DNA from 4 places in the Herbaspirillum sp. 1130 genome. Region 4 is predicted to be linked to each of the others. Evidence: predicted binding sites of a transcription regulator. Region 4 holds the regulator's gene; each other region holds the start of a gene.
The links. Region 4 encodes sigma-54, which starts transcription at its own class of promoters, with help from an activator protein. Its sites were predicted from a motif close to TGGCANGNAANCTGCTTT; they were not measured.
Positions count from the first base shown of each region.

Region 1: the regulator sigma-54 is predicted to act here: its motif matches at 2,548-2,565, upstream of JOD78_RS10855 (ammonium transporter).
Region 2: the regulator sigma-54 is predicted to act here: its motif matches at 2,089-2,106, upstream of JOD78_RS21115 (acetyl-CoA acetyltransferase).
Region 3: the regulator sigma-54 is predicted to act here: its motif matches at 2,520-2,537, upstream of adh (aldehyde dehydrogenase).

Region 1 covers NZ_JAFICQ010000002.1:452,593-456,788, forward strand. The annotation lists gene JOD78_RS10845 (MFS transporter) at 1-114, shown strand, start outside; gene JOD78_RS10850 (hypothetical protein) at 201-1,058, opposite strand; gene JOD78_RS10855 (ammonium transporter) at 1,296-2,498, opposite strand; gene JOD78_RS10860 (alpha/beta hydrolase) at 2,731-3,525, opposite strand; gene JOD78_RS10865 (LysR family transcriptional regulator) at 3,639-4,196, shown strand, end outside.
Region 2 covers NZ_JAFICQ010000004.1:725,415-729,610, reverse strand. The annotation lists gene JOD78_RS21120 (acyl-CoA synthetase) at 1-718, opposite strand, end outside; gene JOD78_RS21115 (acetyl-CoA acetyltransferase) at 839-2,020, opposite strand; gene JOD78_RS21110 (TRAP transporter substrate-binding protein) at 2,775-3,809, shown strand; gene JOD78_RS21105 (TRAP transporter large permease subunit) at 3,915-4,196, shown strand, end outside.
Region 3 covers NZ_JAFICQ010000001.1:17,596-21,791, forward strand. The annotation lists gene JOD78_RS00080 (NAD(+) synthase) at 1-1,825, shown strand, start outside; gene JOD78_RS00085 (P-II family nitrogen regulator) at 2,006-2,344, shown strand; gene adh (aldehyde dehydrogenase) at 2,608-4,128, shown strand.
Region 4 covers NZ_JAFICQ010000008.1:108,978-113,173, reverse strand. The annotation lists gene JOD78_RS27340 (UbiX family flavin prenyltransferase) at 84-686, opposite strand; gene grxD (Grx4 family monothiol glutaredoxin) at 709-1,020, opposite strand; gene JOD78_RS27330 (hypothetical protein) at 1,182-1,328, shown strand; gene raiA (ribosome-associated translation inhibitor RaiA) at 1,391-1,753, opposite strand; gene JOD78_RS27320 (RNA polymerase factor sigma-54) at 1,906-3,396, opposite strand; gene lptB (LPS export ABC transporter ATP-binding protein) at 3,535-4,196, opposite strand, start outside.

The DNA.
Region 1 (4,196 bases), on a different contig from region 4:
GCACTGCGCGGCGGATGGGAGACCACCGCTTTGTTGGCCGCGTGTGCGGTAGCTGCAGCCGCAGTGGTCAGTGCGTGTTTGCGTGCGTTCTCTCGCGCCGATGGATCTGATTGAACTCATCTCCGGCAAGCTCAGTGCGTTGAGGGCGGGGACGGAGATGGCGCGCAGGGAGTTGGGGGCCTGAAATTTGCGCGAGCAGATCAATGTATTGGTGATGCTGCCAATTCTTCGGTCACGCGTTTATTCAAGGCACCGCCAGCCTGGTAGTTTTCGGTAATCAACTTGACGTGAGTTTTGAGTTCGGGAACATACCAGAATGCGTCGTACATTCTGCCGCTGGCCGACTGTTGCGTGCTGGCGTTTCGGCTGGCGGAAATGGCCACTGAACCTGCCTGAGTGCTGGTGACGGTGGAAGTGGCGACGGCGGCAGTCGGATTGAATTCCTTGCTCCATTCGCCTTCCATTTCCACTTTGATTGCATGGTAGGTACCAGCCGGTACTTTGATATCGACCCAGCCCAAGACCGTGTAATTTTTGGTGATGTGCTGCACCTTCGTGCGTGCATCAGGGTTGGCGGTATCGTATTCCACTTTCCAGGTCTTGCCCGGTTTGAGCGGGAAATCATAGGGACGATTGGTAACGGTATTCTTGCCATTGATGTTTTGCACCACGGCCCAGTCGGCATTGCGCAACAATTCCTTGGGTGGCAGATTGGAGTCTTCCGCCTTGGCGGAAATGACCATGGTCTTGCTGCCGGAGCGGACAATGGCGACGTCCCATTTCCTGGTGGTAGAGCCGAGTATGCCCGTGTTTTGTTCTTCGGTGGCTTGATAGACCCAGGCATCACCCTCCTGCAACGATGGCGCATCGGCAGTTTGGGCGTAACTGGCGCCAGCGCACAGCAAGGATGCGCTGGCAGCAAGATAGCCGATGATGGGACGGGTTTTTATCATCGAGTGTCCTCGTGAAGTCGTTGTTGTTGTGTAATTGGCGTCGCGCAGATGTATGCGGTCAATGCATTGATAGTGCTGTGATGGCAAAACAGCTGCAGCGATCATACGGCCTCTGGCTTTCAAATCACTGACTGATCATTCTCATTCGGATCGGTGCACTGACCACTCCTTGAGAGGGGGCAGATGGGGCCTGGCTACAATCGATTTTCCATATGAAAAGGCCACCGAATGGTGGCCTTTTCAAAAGCGTCGACGCTTTGGTGATTGCAGTTTTATTTCAGTTCCGAGGAGTCCGATCGATTCGAATGGGCTCGCCAGATTTCATTGGTGCTAATCACAGGCTCACCAGCTGGTCTCCCTCTCCGCCGTAGAAGAAATCTTGTGAATGGCCAGATCGGCCCCTTCAAATTCCTGCTCCGGATCCAGCCGTATCCCCACTGCCTTCTTCAGCAAGCCGTAGACGATCCATCCGCCCGCTGCCGCAATGGCGATTCCCATGATGCTGCCGATGAGCTGCGACATGAACGACACGCCACCGCGTCCGCCCAGCGCCTGCAAGCCGAAGATACCCGCCGCAAGACCGCCCCACAGTCCGCACAAGCCATGCAGCGGCCACACGCCCAGCACATCGTCGATCTTCCACTTGTTCTGGGTGCGGGTGAACATCCACACGAAAATCGCCCCCGCAATGCCGCCGGTAACCAGTGCACCCAGCGGATGCATCAGGTCCGAGCCGGCGCACACCGCCACCAGGCCGGCCAGCGGGCCGTTGTAGGCGAAGCCGGGATCGTTGCGGCCCATCAGCAGCGCCACCAGCGTGCCGCCGGCCATGGCCATGAGCGAATTCATGGCGACCAGGCCATTCATCTTGTCCAAGGTCTGCGCGCTCATCACGTTGAAGCCGAACCAGCCCACCGTCAGAATCCACGCACCCAAGGCCAGGAAAGGAATGTTGGAGGGCGGATGCGCCGCCACCGCGCCTTCCTTGCTGTAGCGGCCACGGCGTGCGCCCAGCAGCAGGACCGCAGGCAGCGCGATCCAGCCACCCACCGCGTGGACCACGATGGACCCGGCGAAGTCATGGAACTCGGCACCGAAGGTGGCCGCCAGCCAGGCTTGCACGCCCAGGTGCTGGTTCCACGCGATACCTTCGAAGAAGGGATAGACCAGTCCCACCAGCACCGCCGTGGCGATCAGCTGCGGATTGAATTTGGAACGCTCGGCAATGCCGCCCGAGATGATCGCCGGGATGGCCGCCGCGAAGGTCAGCAGGAAGAAGAATTTCACCAGCTCGAAACCGCTGCGCTCGGCCAGTGTTTCGGCACCGGCAAAGAAGCTCACGCCGTAAGCCACGTAATAGCCGATGAAGAAATAGACGATGGTCGACACCGCGAAGTCGGCCAGGATTTTCACCAGGGCATTGACCTGGTTCTTCTTGCGCACCGTCCCCAGTTCCAGAAAGGCAAAGCCGGCATGCATGGCCAGGATCATGATCGCCCCCAGCAAAATGAAGAGGGCGTCTGCGCCGTTTTTGTGATCGTCCACCAGAAAATCTCCCAAAAAGTGTGCAAGAAAATGCTTGAAAGCCACGACTAAAGCAATTTCCGTTCCATTTTGGTGAAAAATTCACAGTGCCTTGATTCGAAAAGATTTTTTCGGTGCGCCTGTACGATGTCAGGCACCGATATGCACGAACTCCGTGCATATCGGTGCCGGGTAGCGAGGGTGGGCTGCATTTTGGTGCGTTGGCTGCCAGGCCCTGTCTACCTATCGCTGCTTATGTCCGCTTCGGTTTGGTCAGCGCGTCAATGAAGCCTGCGATCTGCTGCGCCACCGCCTCCGGGTCTTCCAATGGTGACAAGTGGCCCACGCCGGGCAAGATGTGCAGTGCCGCCTGCGGAATGCGCGGCAAAAGCTCTGCCTGCAGCGTCGCGATCCGGTCCACCTGGTCGTGCTCGCCCGAGATGACGAGCGTGGGCACGTCGATGAGGGCCACCTCCGCGGTGATGTCCTCCGCCATCGCCACGTTGGGCCAGGCGTGCTTGGCCTGCGGCGCAGCCTGCAAGCTATCCTCGATGACCTGTGCACGGCGGGCCGCCGTCAGCGGTTGTGCCGTCAGCACATGATCGATCACGAACTCCACCGATTCGCGCGTCTGGTAGGCACCCACCAGCATGGCGCGCTGTTCAGCGGAGAGCAGCATGGGCGAAGGCGGGGACGGTGCCACCAGGATCAGCCCTTCGATCCCGTGCGGCCGGCGCGAGGCCATCAGCTGCGCCACCTTGCCACCCATGGAGTGGCCGACCAGGACATAGCGCTGCAGTCCCAGCGCGGCAATGACACCCTCGGCATCGGCGGCCAGGTCGGCAATCCGGTAGCCCTCGGCCGGCGCATCAGAGCGGCCCCAGCCGCGATGGTCGGTGGCAACGATGCGGCCGCGGTGCGCAAGTCGCGCGGCTACCGCATCCCAAGTCCGCGACGAGCCGCCGTAGTAATGCAGGAACACCAGCGCCAGTTCGCCGCTGCCCTGCAGGGCAACATGGATGCGCGTTCCGTTGGTTTCGATATGCATGTGTCTGCTCCTTTGTGATGGGGGGAGAGTCAATGGTAGATTCCATGCGAAAAATTTATAATTGGCAGATTATTAGTCACAGTCGATACTCAGATGATCGAATAGGGAGCTGCATGGACAAACTGATGAGCCTCAATGTCTTCGTGGCCGCAGTGGAGGAGGGCAGTTTTGCCGGGGCCGCGCGTCGCTTCGCGCTGTCGCCGGCGATGGCGGGCAAGCACGTCAGCCAGATCGAGGCGGAGCTGGGGGCGCGTCTGTTTCAGCGCACTACGCGCCGCCTGAGCCTCACCGATGTGGGCCGGACGTATTTCGAGCGTTGCCGCCAGATCCTCGCGGCATTCGATGAGGCGAACCGCGAAGCGACTGCCGTGCAATGTAGCGCACGCGGCCTGCTGCGGGTGGCGGTGCCGGTGACTTTCGGCGCGATGCACCTGGGCCCGGTCGTTGCGCGCTATCTGGCGGATCACCCGGAGGTCAACGTCGAGGTCGTGCTCGGCGACCGCTATGTCGATCTGATCGATGCGGGCGTGGATGTGGCCATCCGCATCGGAAAGCTCGACGATCCTGCGCTGGTCACGCGCCGGTTGGCACCCTGCAGCATGATTGCCTGCGCCTCCCCCGGCCTGATCGCGCAGCATGGCCTGCCTGCCACGCCGGAAGCCTTGTCGCGC
Region 2 (4,196 bases), on a different contig from region 4:
TATTGACCACCGCATGCACGCCTGCGCCGTGTGACAGCGGTGCCACTACCAGCGAGCGCGATTGATGCGTGAGGCCCGGCATCAGGTCGGCCAGGTGATTGGTCACCACGAAGGCCATCTGGCCGTGCGAGAGCATGCCCGCCTTGGGATGGCCGGTAGTGCCGGAGGTGTAGAAGAACCACAGCGGATCGTCGTAATCGACTTCGGCCTCGCGGAAGGTTTCGCCGCTGCCATCGGCCACCAGGGTTTCGTAATCGAGTTCGCCCGGCCGTGCGTCGGCCAGGGCCACCACGTGTTCAAGTGCTGGCGAGGCGGCTTTGACCGCATCGACATACGGTGCGAAACCGCGGTCATACAGCATCACGCAGGCGCCGCTGGACTGGCCGAGATAGGCGGCCTCGGGCGGCGTGATGCGGAAATTGGTCGGCACCCAGACCACGCCCATCTTGAAGGCGGCCCAGGCACTCTCGAAGATCTGCTGGTTGTTGCGCGAGTGGACCAGCATCTTGTCGCCCTTTTTGACGCCGCGCCGGGTGAGGGCATGGGCCAGCGCATCGACACGGGCATTGATCTCGCGCCAGGGGATCAGGCGGTCGCTGCCATCGGCTGCGCCTTGCGCCAGGATCAGTCCCGGCTCCTCCGGAAAGCGGCGCGCCACGTCCGAGAGCAGGCGGCCCAGGTTCATCACTTTGCTTAACATCGTCTCACTCGTCCCGATTCTTCTGATGGAATTCTGATGGAAATTGGCGTGCTGCCTTGTTCTGTTTTTTGTACATCACTTCATGCGGCGCACCGGCCTTCAACGACAGGACGGCGCGCCGGTGCTGCTACCGCATTTTCAGTTCACACGCTCCAGGATGCTCACATAGTTGGCCACCGCCGCGCCGCCCATGTTGAACACGCCGGCATAGCGCGCATTGGCGATCTGCATGTCGCCCGCATCATGGGATGCCTGCATGGCCGCCATCACGTGCATCGAGACACCGGTGGCACCGACCGGATGGCCCTTGGACTTCAGCCCGCCCGAGGGATTGACCGGCAGCTTGCCGTCCTTGGCGGTGATGCCTTCGGCAATCACGCGTGCGCCCTGGCCGTGCGGGGCCAGGCCCATGGCTTCGTATTCCAGCAGTTCGGCCACGGTGAAGCAGTCGTGCGTCTCCACCAGCGACAGATCATCGAGGCTCAGGCTGGCTGCGCCCAGCGCCTTCTTCCAGGCCAGCTCGGCCGCTTCGAAGCGGGTTGGATCTCGGCGCGACAACGGCAGGAAATCATTGACGTGGACCGCCGCACGGAACTGCACCGCGCGCGGCATGGACTTGGCCACATCGGCAGCGCTGATGACGAGGGCAGCTGCACCATCGGAAATGAGCGAGCAGTCGGTGCGCTTGAGCGGACCGGCCACATACGGATTCTTGTCGGAGACCGTGCGGCAGAAATCGAAACCGAAATCCTTGCGCATGTGCGCATAGGGATTGACCATGCCGTTCTTGTGATTCTTGGCCGCGATCATCGCCAGCGCATCGGACTGGTCGCCGAAGCGCTCGAAGTAGCTCTGCGCGATCTTGCCGAAGACGCCGGCAAAGCCACCCGGAATGCCCGCTTCTTCCTTGGCGTAGCAGGCCTTGAGCAGCACCTCGCCCACTTGCGCGGTGGCCAGTTCGGTCATCTTCTCGAAGCCGATCACCAGCACGTGTTTCGATTCGCCAGCCTTGATCGCCTGCAGGCCCGAATGGATCGCCGCCGAACCGGTGGCGCAGGCATTCTCCAAGCGCGTGGCGGGTTTGAAGCGCAGCTGCGGCAGCGTGTTGAGCACCAGCGAGGAAGGGAAATCCTGGTACAGGAAACCGGCATTGAAGGTGCCGAAGTGCACCGAGTCGATGTCTTCCGGTTGCAGCCCGGCGTGTTCGATGGCGGCCTTGGCGACCTGGCCGATCAGCACTTCCGGATCGATGCCGTCGAGCTTGCCGAACTGCGAATGGTTCCAGCCGGTGATGCAGGGTGAGGATGCAGAAACAGTCATGGGGTTGTCCTTGTGTCCGTAGTCACGGGGTCAATGGAGCGGGGTCGCTCCGTTACACACAGGGGCAATATGCAAAATCGATGCCACGCGCAGGACCGCTCGCGCCACCGCATGCAGCCGGTGTTGCGCATCCCTTGCCTCGGCATCGCGCAGCCGGTGATGGCGCATCGCGCCAGGTGCCGGCCTGCATCTTGCCCGTCTCCTGAGAGTGCCGGCGCAAAGCCGCGCCGGGTCTCGCTTTGTTGTTGATGTTGATGCGTGCTGATGTGTCCGGCAGGCCGCCCGCTCATTCCCGAAATGCAGGAAAAATCCAACGGAACAGGGCAGTGCCCGCCGACCGCATGAAGATATCACGTACTTTACGTTAACGTAAATCATTGCGCTGCAGCAGTCTGATGGATGCGTTATTGCCCATGAGCAGCATGAACAGGTGTCGACCGCTGCGACAGTGCAGCGACACTTCTGCGACAGGTGTCGCAGTCACGCTGCGCGCAAATAAATGGCGGCGGCGATGATTGCGCGCTTGTACAGGCCCGCCCTTATCGCAGAGAATACAGGCGCAGTGCCGTTGAGGGAGAGGGGGAGCGCCATGCCGACAAGGGAAGACCGGAGGCTTGGCATCCAATTTGCTCTGTCGAGGCACAGGCAGTGTTGACCACCCGGAACAGGGAGCTGCACGCCCGATCCAGCACCCCTGGTAGCGCCGGATTCAGCGATTTTCAAAATTACAAACAGACAGACAGGAGACAAGCAGATGGAACAATCCACTGGCAAGATCACGCGCCGCCATTTTCTGAAGACGGCTTCGGTGGCCTCGGCTGCCGCCGCTACCGGCCTGGTATCGACCTCCGCGCATGCGGCCGAGTTCACCTTCAAGTACGCCAACAATCTGCCGGTGACACACCCGATGAATGCGCGCGCCAAGGAAATGGCCGCGGCCATCGCGGAACAATCCAAGGGCCGCATCGAACTGCAGCTCTATCCCAACAACCAGCTGGGCACCGATACCGACATGCTCTCGCAGGTGCGTGCGGGCGCCATTGATTTCTTCACGCTCTCGCCGCTGATCCTGGGCACGCTGGTGCCGGCCGCGCAGATCTCCGGCATCGGTTTTGCCTTCAAGGATTACAGCCAGGTCTGGCCGGCCATGGATGGCGAACTGGGTGCGCACGTGCGCAAGCAGATCGAAGCCAAGTCCACGCTGTTCGCCTTTGAAAAGATCTGGGACAACGGCTATCGCCAGATCACCAACAGCACCAAGCCCATCAAGGCGGCCGACGACCTCAAGGGCATGAAGCTGCGCGTGCCGCCCAGCCCGCTGTGGACCTCGATGTTCAAGGCCTTCGATGCGGCACCGACCTCGATCAACTTCGCCGAAGTCTATTCGGCCCTGCAGACCAAGATCGTGGAAGGCCAGGAAAACCCCATGGCCATCATCTCCACCGCCAAGCTCTACGAAGTGCAGAAGTACTGCTCCATCACCAACCACATGTGGGATGGCTTCTGGTTCCTGGGCAACAAGAAATCCTTCGAGCGCCTGCCCAAGGATCTGCAAGACATGATGGCCCGCATCATCAACGAAGCCGCCATGAACCAGCGTGCCGACGTGCGCAAGCTCAACGATTCGCTGGTCGATGAAATGAAGGGCAAGGGTCTGGCCTTCAACAATGCCGATGCCGATTCCTTCCGCGCCAAGCTGCGCAGTGCCGGCTTCTATGCCGAGTGGAAGAAGAAGTTCGGCGACGAGCCCTGGGCCCTGCTGGAAAAGTACACCGGCAAGCTGGCCTGAGCGCTTCGTTTGCCGGTGCTCATGCCTGCATGAGCCCGTGCGCCGGAGCGCTGCCCTCGCCGTGAGGGCAGCGCTCCCGCCCTGAATCCATTTCGCTGGAGCTTGATGATGGAAGCTGCAATGACTTACCGCGCCCCGGTCAACATGAACCCGGCTGCGCGCGCGCTGGTCGCATTCAATCGCATGGTGATGCACGTGGTCGGTGCCGTGGCGGCCGCCCTGGTGGTGGCTGAAACCGTGGTGCTGCTGACCGGCGTGATCTACCGCTATGCGCTGCATGACCCCCTGGTATGGTCGGATGAACTGGCCTCGATTCTGTTCATCTGGCTGTCGATGCTGGGGGCCGTGCTGGCGCTGGATCGTGGCGAGCACATGCGGCTCACCGCC
Region 3 (4,196 bases), on a different contig from region 4:
ATTGCAATCGGTGCTGCAAGCTTCCCTGCGCATCGCCCCGGCACTCATCGTCGGCCTGCCGCTGAAGGTCGATCACCAGCTCTACAACTGCGCGGTGGTCGTGCATGCCGGCCGCATCCTGGGCGTGGTGCCCAAGAGCTACCTGCCCAACTACAGCGAATTCTACGAAGCGCGCCAGTTCAGCAGCGCCGATTGCGCCGTCACCCGCCGCACCCGCCTGCTGGGCCAGGACGTGGACTTCGGCAGCCATCTGCTGTTCGAGATCGGCAATATCCCCGACTTCCGTTTCCATATCGAGATCTGCGAAGACGTCTGGGTACCGATCCCGCCGTCCTCCTTCGCCGCGCTGGCCGGTGCCACCGTGCTGGTGAACCTGTCGGCCTCCAACATCGTGGTCGGCAAGTCGGGTTACCGCCATCAGCTGGTGTCGCAGCAATCGGCGCGCTGCCTGGCGGCCTATCTGTATTCGTCGGCGGGCAATGGCGAGTCCACCACCGACCTGGCCTGGGATGGCCAGGCCCTGATCTGCGAGAACGGTGAACTGCTGGCCGAGTCCGAGCGCTTCGCCGAAGGCGGTCACGTGATCTATGCCGACATCGACCTGGAACGCCTCTCGCGCGAGCGCTTCCACCAGACCACGTTTGGCCAGTCGGTGCGCCGCCATGCGGAAGAAGTGCGCCGCTTTGAAGTGGTGCGCTTCGACGTGCAGGTGCCGCTGGACCAGGATTTGCCGCTGCAGCGCCGGGTCGCGCGCTTCCCCTATGTGCCGGCCAACGCCGAACAGCGCGAACTGCGCTGCCGCGAGGTCTACAACATCCAGGTGCAGGCCCTGGTGCAGCGCCTGTCTTCCTCGAATATCAAGAAGGTCGTCATCGGTGTCTCCGGCGGCCTCGATTCGACCCATGCGCTGCTGGTCTGCGCCAAGGCCATGGACAAGCTGGGCCTGCCGCGCGCCAACATCCTGGCCTATACCATGCCGGGCTTCGCCACCAGCAGCCGCACGCTGGTGCAGGCGCATCAGCTGATGGCGCAAGTGGGGTGTTCGGCGCAGGAGATCGATATCCGCCCCAGCTGCGAACAGATGCTGAAGGACCTGGATCACCCGTATTCACGCGGCGAGCCGGTCTATGACATCACCTTCGAGAACGTGCAGGCCGGCGAGCGCACCAATCACCTGTTCCGCCTGGCCAATCATCACGGTGCCATCGTCATCGGGACCGGCGACCTGTCCGAACTGGCGCTGGGCTGGTGCACCTATGGCGTGGGCGACCACATGTCGCACTACAACGTCAACGCCAGCGTACCCAAGACCCTCATCACCCACCTGGTGCGCTGGGTGGCGGAATCCGGTTCGCTGGAACTGAAGCAGCCGGAAGTGCTGATCCACATCCTCGAAACCGAAATCAGTCCGGAACTGGTGCCGGGCGCCTCCGACGGCGAACCGGGCCAGCGCACGCAGGATTTCATCGGCCCTTACGAGCTGCAGGATTTCAATCTCTACTACATCTTGCGCTATGGCTTCACGCCGGCGAAGGTGGCCTTCCTGGCGCACAGTGCGTGGCAGGACCGCAGCATCGGCCACTGGCCGGATGGCCTGCACGGGGCGCGCAACCAGTACACCTTGCCGCAGATCAAGAAAAACCTGGGCATTTTCGTCTATCGGTTCTTCAAGACCAGCCAGTTCAAGCGCTCCTGCGTGCCCAATGCCCCCAAGGTCGGTTCGGGCGGCTCGCTCTCGCCGCGTGGCGACTGGCGCGCACCCAGCGATGGCGAGGCCACCGTCTGGCTGCAGGATCTGGAGCGCATTCCCGATCTGGAGACCTGAAAAACGGCTTTTTATGGCCCGGCTGGCTCAAGAAGGTTGAAAGCCGGGCACGCCTGATTGACAATGTGCAAGTGGGCAGGACGCCACGGTCTTGCCAGTAAAATAAGAACAAAGGTTGTATCCGCTATTCAATAGATCGTTGAGATCGTTTCTTTACGACATACCAAGAGAGGAATTGCCATGAAACAAGTGACCGCCATCATCAAACCGTTCAAGCTGGACGAGGTGCGTGAATCCCTCGCCGAAGTCGGCGTCACGGGCCTGACGGTCACCGAAGTGAAGGGCTTCGGACGGCAGAAGGGCCACACCGAACTCTATCGCGGTGCCGAATACGTGGTCGACTTCCTGCCCAAGGTCAAGATCGAGGTCGTGGTGGACGACAAGGTGGTCGAGCAGGCCGTGGACGCCATCATCAAGGCCGCCCGCACCGGCAAGATCGGCGACGGCAAGATCTTCGTGCAGGAAGTGGAGCAGGTGATCCGTATCCGTACCGGCGAAACCGGCCCGGATGCCGTCTGATCCACAGATCTCCGCGCATCGCGAAAGACCGGCCGCTGGCCGGTTTTTTTACGTCCTCAGAAAAGCGCTCAGGGTGTGGCAGGCTGTTGCTGCACGCTGTCCCAGGCTGCGCCAGATTGACACAGCGTGACACTGGCGCTGGCGCAAGAGCCGCTTGCAGAGCGGGTTTGCAGGCTGGCATGCGATTTGCCATCTTGAGGGGTGAACGTCCGCTGCGGCCATGATCGCGGCGGGATTTCAACCATAACCCGAACGGAGACGACATGAACCTGGCAGACATCAGCAAACTCGGCGTACGCGATCCCTTCAAGCAACGTTACGACAACTTCATCGGTGGCAAATTCGTGCCGCCGGTCAAGGGCGAATACTTCGAGAACATCAGCCCGGTGATCGGCCGCGCCTTCTGTGAAGTGGCGCGTTCCAGCGCCGAAGACGTGGAACTGGCGCTGGACGCCGCCCACGCCGCCAAGAAGAGCTGGGGCAAGACTTCCCCCGCCGAGCGCGCCAACGTGCTGCTCAAGATCGCCGACCGCATGGAAGCCAACCTGGAATTGCTGGCCACCGCCGAAACCCTGGACAACGGCAAGCCCATCCGCGAAACCATGGCCGCCGACATCCCGTTGGCCATCGACCACTTCCGCTATTTCGCCGCCGCCGTGCGCACTCAGGAAGGCAGCATCTGCACCATCGACAGCGACACCTACGCCTATCACTTCCATGAACCGCTGGGCGTGGTCGGCCAGATCATCCCGTGGAACTTCCCCATCCTGATGGCGGTGTGGAAGCTCGCTCCGGCGCTGGCCGCCGGCAACTGCGTGGTCCTGAAACCGGCCGAGCAGACGCCGGCTTCCATCATGGTCCTGATCGAACTGATCGCCGACCTGATCCCGCCGGGCGTGGTCAACATCGTGCAGGGCTTCGGTGTGGAAGCCGGCAAGCCGCTGGCCTCCAACAAGCGCATCGCCAAGATCGCCTTCACCGGCGAGACCACTACCGGCCGCCTGATCATGCAGTACGCCTCGCAGAACCTGATCCCGGTGACCCTGGAGCTGGGCGGCAAGTCGCCCAACATCTTCTTCGCCGACGTGCTGGACAAGGACGACGAATTCTTCGACAAGGCCCTGGAAGGCTTCGCCATGTTTGCGCTGAACCAGGGCGAGGTCTGCACCTGCCCCTCGCGCGTGCTGGTGCAGGAATCGATCTATGAGCGCTTCATCGAACGTGCCTTGAAGCGCGTGGCCGCCATCAAACAGGGCAACCCGCTGGACAAGAGCACCATGATCGGCGCGCAGGCCTCGCAGGAGCAGTTGGAAAAAATCCTCTCCTACATCGACATCGGCAAGCAGGAAGGCGCCAAGGTGCTGGCCGGCGGCGGACGTGAAGAACTGGGCGGCGACCTGGCCACCGGTTACTACGTCAAGCCGACCGTCTTCCAGGGCAACAACAAGATGCGCATCTTCCAGGAAGAAATCTTCGGCCCCGTGGTGTCGGTGACCACCTTCAAGGATGAGGAAGAAGCCCTGGCCATCGCCAATGACACCTTGTACGGCCTGGGTGCTGGCCTGTGGACCCGCGATGGCACCCGTGCCTTCCGCATGGGCCGCGAAATCCAGGCCGGCCGCGTGTGGACCAACTGCTATCACCTGTATCCGGCGCATGCGGCCTTCGGTGGCTACAAGCAATCCGGCATCGGCCGCGAGAACCACAAGATGATGCTGGACCACTACCAGCAGACCAAGAACCTGCTGGTCAGCTACAGCCCCAAGGCGCTGGGCTTCTTCTGATCACGTAATTTCGTTTGACTCCTTGCAGCAAGGCAGCTTCGGCACCGGTCCGCAACTCGCGCGGCCGG
Region 4 (4,196 bases):
GGTTTATATTCGCCAGATGAAGAAATGGCCGCAGTGATGAGCTGCGGCCATTTTTTTGCACGAACGTAATAAAGGCTAGCGCATCACTCTGTGCCGCCCTTCATGCCCTGCCACTCCGGCGTCAACTGCATGGAAATCCCGAACATGTCCAGTACGCGTCCCAGCGTGTGGTCCACCATCTCTTCCATGGAAGCAGGGCGCTGGTAGAAGCCGGGCAGGGGCGGGAAGATCACGCCGCCCATTTCGGTGACGGATGTCATGTTGCGCAGATGGGCCAGATTGAACGGGGTCTCGCGCACCATCAGCACCAGCCGGCGGCGTTCTTTCAGGACCACATCCGCAGCGCGGGTGATGAGGTTGTCGGACAGTCCATGCGCTACGGCGGCCAGGGTCTTCATCGAACAGGGCGCCACCACCATGCCGGTGGAGGCGAACGAGCCGCTGGCGATGCAGGCGCCGACATCGCGCACGTTGTGCACCACATCGGCCAGCGCTTCCACATCCTTGCGCCGCATGTCCAGTTCCTGGTGCAGATTGAGCACGCCAGCTTCGGACACCATCAGGTGCGTTTCCACCTGGCCATGCTTGCGCAGATGCTCCAGCAGCCGCACGCCATAGATGGCACCGGTGGCACCGGTGATCGCAACGATCAGGCGCTGGCGCGGCTGGCTGGAAGAACTGCTCATGAGTCAGTCAGGCAAGTAAAACTCAGCCCTTGATCAGGGTCTGCAGTTCGCCGGACTCGTACATCTCGGTCATGATGTCGGAGCCGCCGACGAATTCGCCCTTCACGTACAGCTGGGGAATGGTCGGCCAGTTCGAGTATTCCTTGATGCCCTGGCGCACGTCCGGGCTTTCCAGCACGTTGACGGTGACGATGTTCTCGGCACCGCTGGCCTTCAGCAGCTGGATGGCCTTGCCGGAAAAGCCGCATTGGGGGAACTGTGCAGTGCCCTTCATGAACAGCACCACGGGGTTTTGGGTCACGGTTTCTTTGATCCAGGATTGGACGTCGCTCATGGCTGTGCCTTTAAAAATGGGATTGCCCGACATTATAGGGAAAAGCCGGCGGGCGCGTTGAAATCGCCTGCATGCGGGTGGCCTGTCTGAACGGGCAAAAAATTGCATCGAGGAAATTATTTATATCGTATGCAAATTCTTGTGTTGAAGATGAGGGTGCCGTGAAGACATTCAAGCCGTCCCTTGCCTCATCGTCAGCAGCGGCGGTGGAAAAGTTGCTTTACGCAATGATTTATATCTTTTCCACAGGCTTGGCCAGTTCGGCGGCCGGAAATGAAAAAGGGCGCTTGCGCGCCCCTTCCTCATGAAATCCGGCTGGCTTTCTCAGCAGCCTTGCGGCTGCGAGGCAGCTTGCCGAGGGTGTCCTGGCTTATGCCGCTCCGGCCACCGCATCCTCCGGCGTTTCGTCCGGCAGGCGCTTGGCCATGGAGTGATGCTCCTGCAACTTGTCCTTGTGCTTGATGACCTGGCGATCGAGCTTGTCGATCAGCGTGTCAATGGCAGCGTAGAGGTCGTGTGCGATGCTTTCCGCATGTAGATCCTTCCCCTTGATGTGGACGTTGATTTCCGCTTTTTGGCGCTTTTCCTTTTCTGTGAGTTTATCTACGCTCAGGATCACGCTGACGTCGATCACGTTGTCGAAATGGCGCTTGATACGCGAGAGCTTGCTTTGCACGTATTCCCGGATGGCGGGGGTCAGTTCGAGGTGGTGTCCACTGATGGTCAGATTCATACAAGACTCCTATCGTGAAGTCACTGGAGGTTCGTGCAATCGATCCTGCTGCAGCTGTACCACGGGCACGGTCTTCGTGTCGGATGGCGCGGGCATCAGTAGGATGCTTGCCTGAACACAGCAACGGTACTGCAGAAAAACTGAGGAAAAACTCAGAGGGACTTGCGGAGATTGACCGGCGGAATCTTCAACACTTCGCGGTATTTGGCGACTGTGCGTCGCGCGACCACCATGCCTTGTTCTGCCAGCATATCCGCAATCTTGCTATCGGATAATGGGGTCTGCGGGTTCTCGGCTCCTATCAACTGTTTGATCAGCGCCCGTATCGCGGTGGAGGAAGCTTCACCTCCGGTTTCAGTCGCGACATGGCTACCGAAGAAGTATTTCAACTCAAACATTCCATGCGGAGTGAGCATGTATTTCTGAGTCGTCACGCGAGAGATGGTGCTCTCGTGTAGACCCAGTGTATCAGCAATTTCACGCAGCACAAGGGGGCGCATGGCCACTGCCCCATGTGAAAAGAAGTTTCTTTGACGTTCCACAATAGCCTGCGCGACGCGCAAAATTGTATCGAAACGTTGCCGCATGTTCTTGATGAGCCACTTGGCTTCCTGCAACTGCGACGACAGCGAACCTTCTCCCTTGGCTTGCTTCAATGCACTGGCATACATCGCATTGACGCGCAGCTTGGGCATGACCTCATGGTTGAGCATGACCTGCCAGCCGTTCTTTGTCTGCTTGACAATCACGTCCGGCACCACATAGTCCGAGGCATCACGCGCGAATTCCGCACCCGGATGCGGACGGCACTGGCGGATCACGGCCTGCGCTTCACGCAGGTCTTCGTCATCGCAATCCAGTGCCTTCTTGATCTTGTTGAAATCGCGCTGGGCAAACAGCGGCAGGTAATCCTCCACGATCCTCAGCGCCAGCTTGCGCGTCACGAAGGGAATCTTGGGCAGGCGGCGGATCTGCAGGGCCAGGCATTCGCCGGCACTGCGCGCACCGACACCCGCCGGGTCCAGGCTCTGCAGCAGCTTGAGCGAAATCGACAGCTCTTCCATGTCGATGCCCAGCTCTTCGGGCAGGCGCGCGTGGATGTCTTCCAGCGGCTCTTCCAGATAGCCGCTCTCGTCCAGCGCATCGGTGAGCAGTTCCAGCAGCGCACGATCACGCAGGGTGCGTGCGGTCACGCGGATCTGTTCCAGCAGGTGTTCGCGCAGGGTCAGTTCGTGCGCTTCGAGTTGCGGGCGGGCATCATCATCGTCTGGCGACTTGCCGCTGCGCGCGACGTCGTCGAAGCTCCAGTCGGCATCCCCCGTGACACCGGCTTCCGGCGCGTTGTCCTGGTAGTCGAAGCTGGAATCGCCATCGCTGGCGGCCGGGGCCGCTTCGCCGCTGCCTTCGTGACTGGTTTCGGCAACGCCGCTGGAGGGCGAACTGGAGACCGCGCCATCGGCCAGCAGACGTACCGAATTGTCGAGCGCGTCGTCGAGGCGTTCCAGCAGGGGATTATCGGAGAGGATCTGTTCCAGTTCCTGGTGCAGTTCCAGCGTCGACAGTTGCAACAGTCTGATCGACTGCTGCAGTTGCGGCGTCAATGCGAGGTGCTGCGAGGTACGTAACTGGAGCGACTGTTTCATCTGTCTTTCTGAAAGCGGCGTGGCCCGCTGGTTGCTCTGCCGGTCGTTGCGTATTGCGTATTGCGTATTGCTTGTTGCGTATTACGTGATGTGCACTCTGTATTTCTTCAAGCGTATCGGGCAAGCCGACTGCACCGCTTACATGCGGAAATGCTCGCCCAGATACACGCGGCGCACCGACTCGTTGGCGATGATCTCTTCCGGATTGCCGCTGGCCAGCACCGTGCCCTGGTTGATGATGTAGGCGCGATCACAGATGCCCAGCGTTTCGCGCACGTTGTGGTCGGTGATCAGCACGCCGATGCCGCGTTCCTTCAGGAAGCGCACGATGCGCTGGATCTCGATCACGGCAATCGGGTCGATACCGGCGAACGGTTCATCCAGCAGCACGAAGCGCGGATCGGTGGCCAGTGCGCGGGCGATCTCGACGCGCCGGCGTTCACCGCCCGAGAGCGACAGCGCCTGGCTTTCGCGCAGCTTCTCGATCTGCAGTTCGTGCAGCAGGTTGTTGAGGCGGCCTTCGATTTCATCGCGCGAGAGCGGCTTGCCCTCTTCCTGGCGCAGTTCCAGCACGGCGCGGATATTGTCTTCCACCGTCAGCTTGCGGAATACCGACGCTTCCTGCGGCAGGTAGGACAAGCCCATGGTGGCACGCTTGTGGATCGGCATGCGCGAAATGGACGCGCCATCGAGGTCGATCTCGCCACCATCGGAGGGCACCAGCCCCACGATCATGTAGAACGAAGTGGTCTTGCCGGCACCATTCGGGCCGAGCAGGCCGACCACCTCGCCGCTGCGCA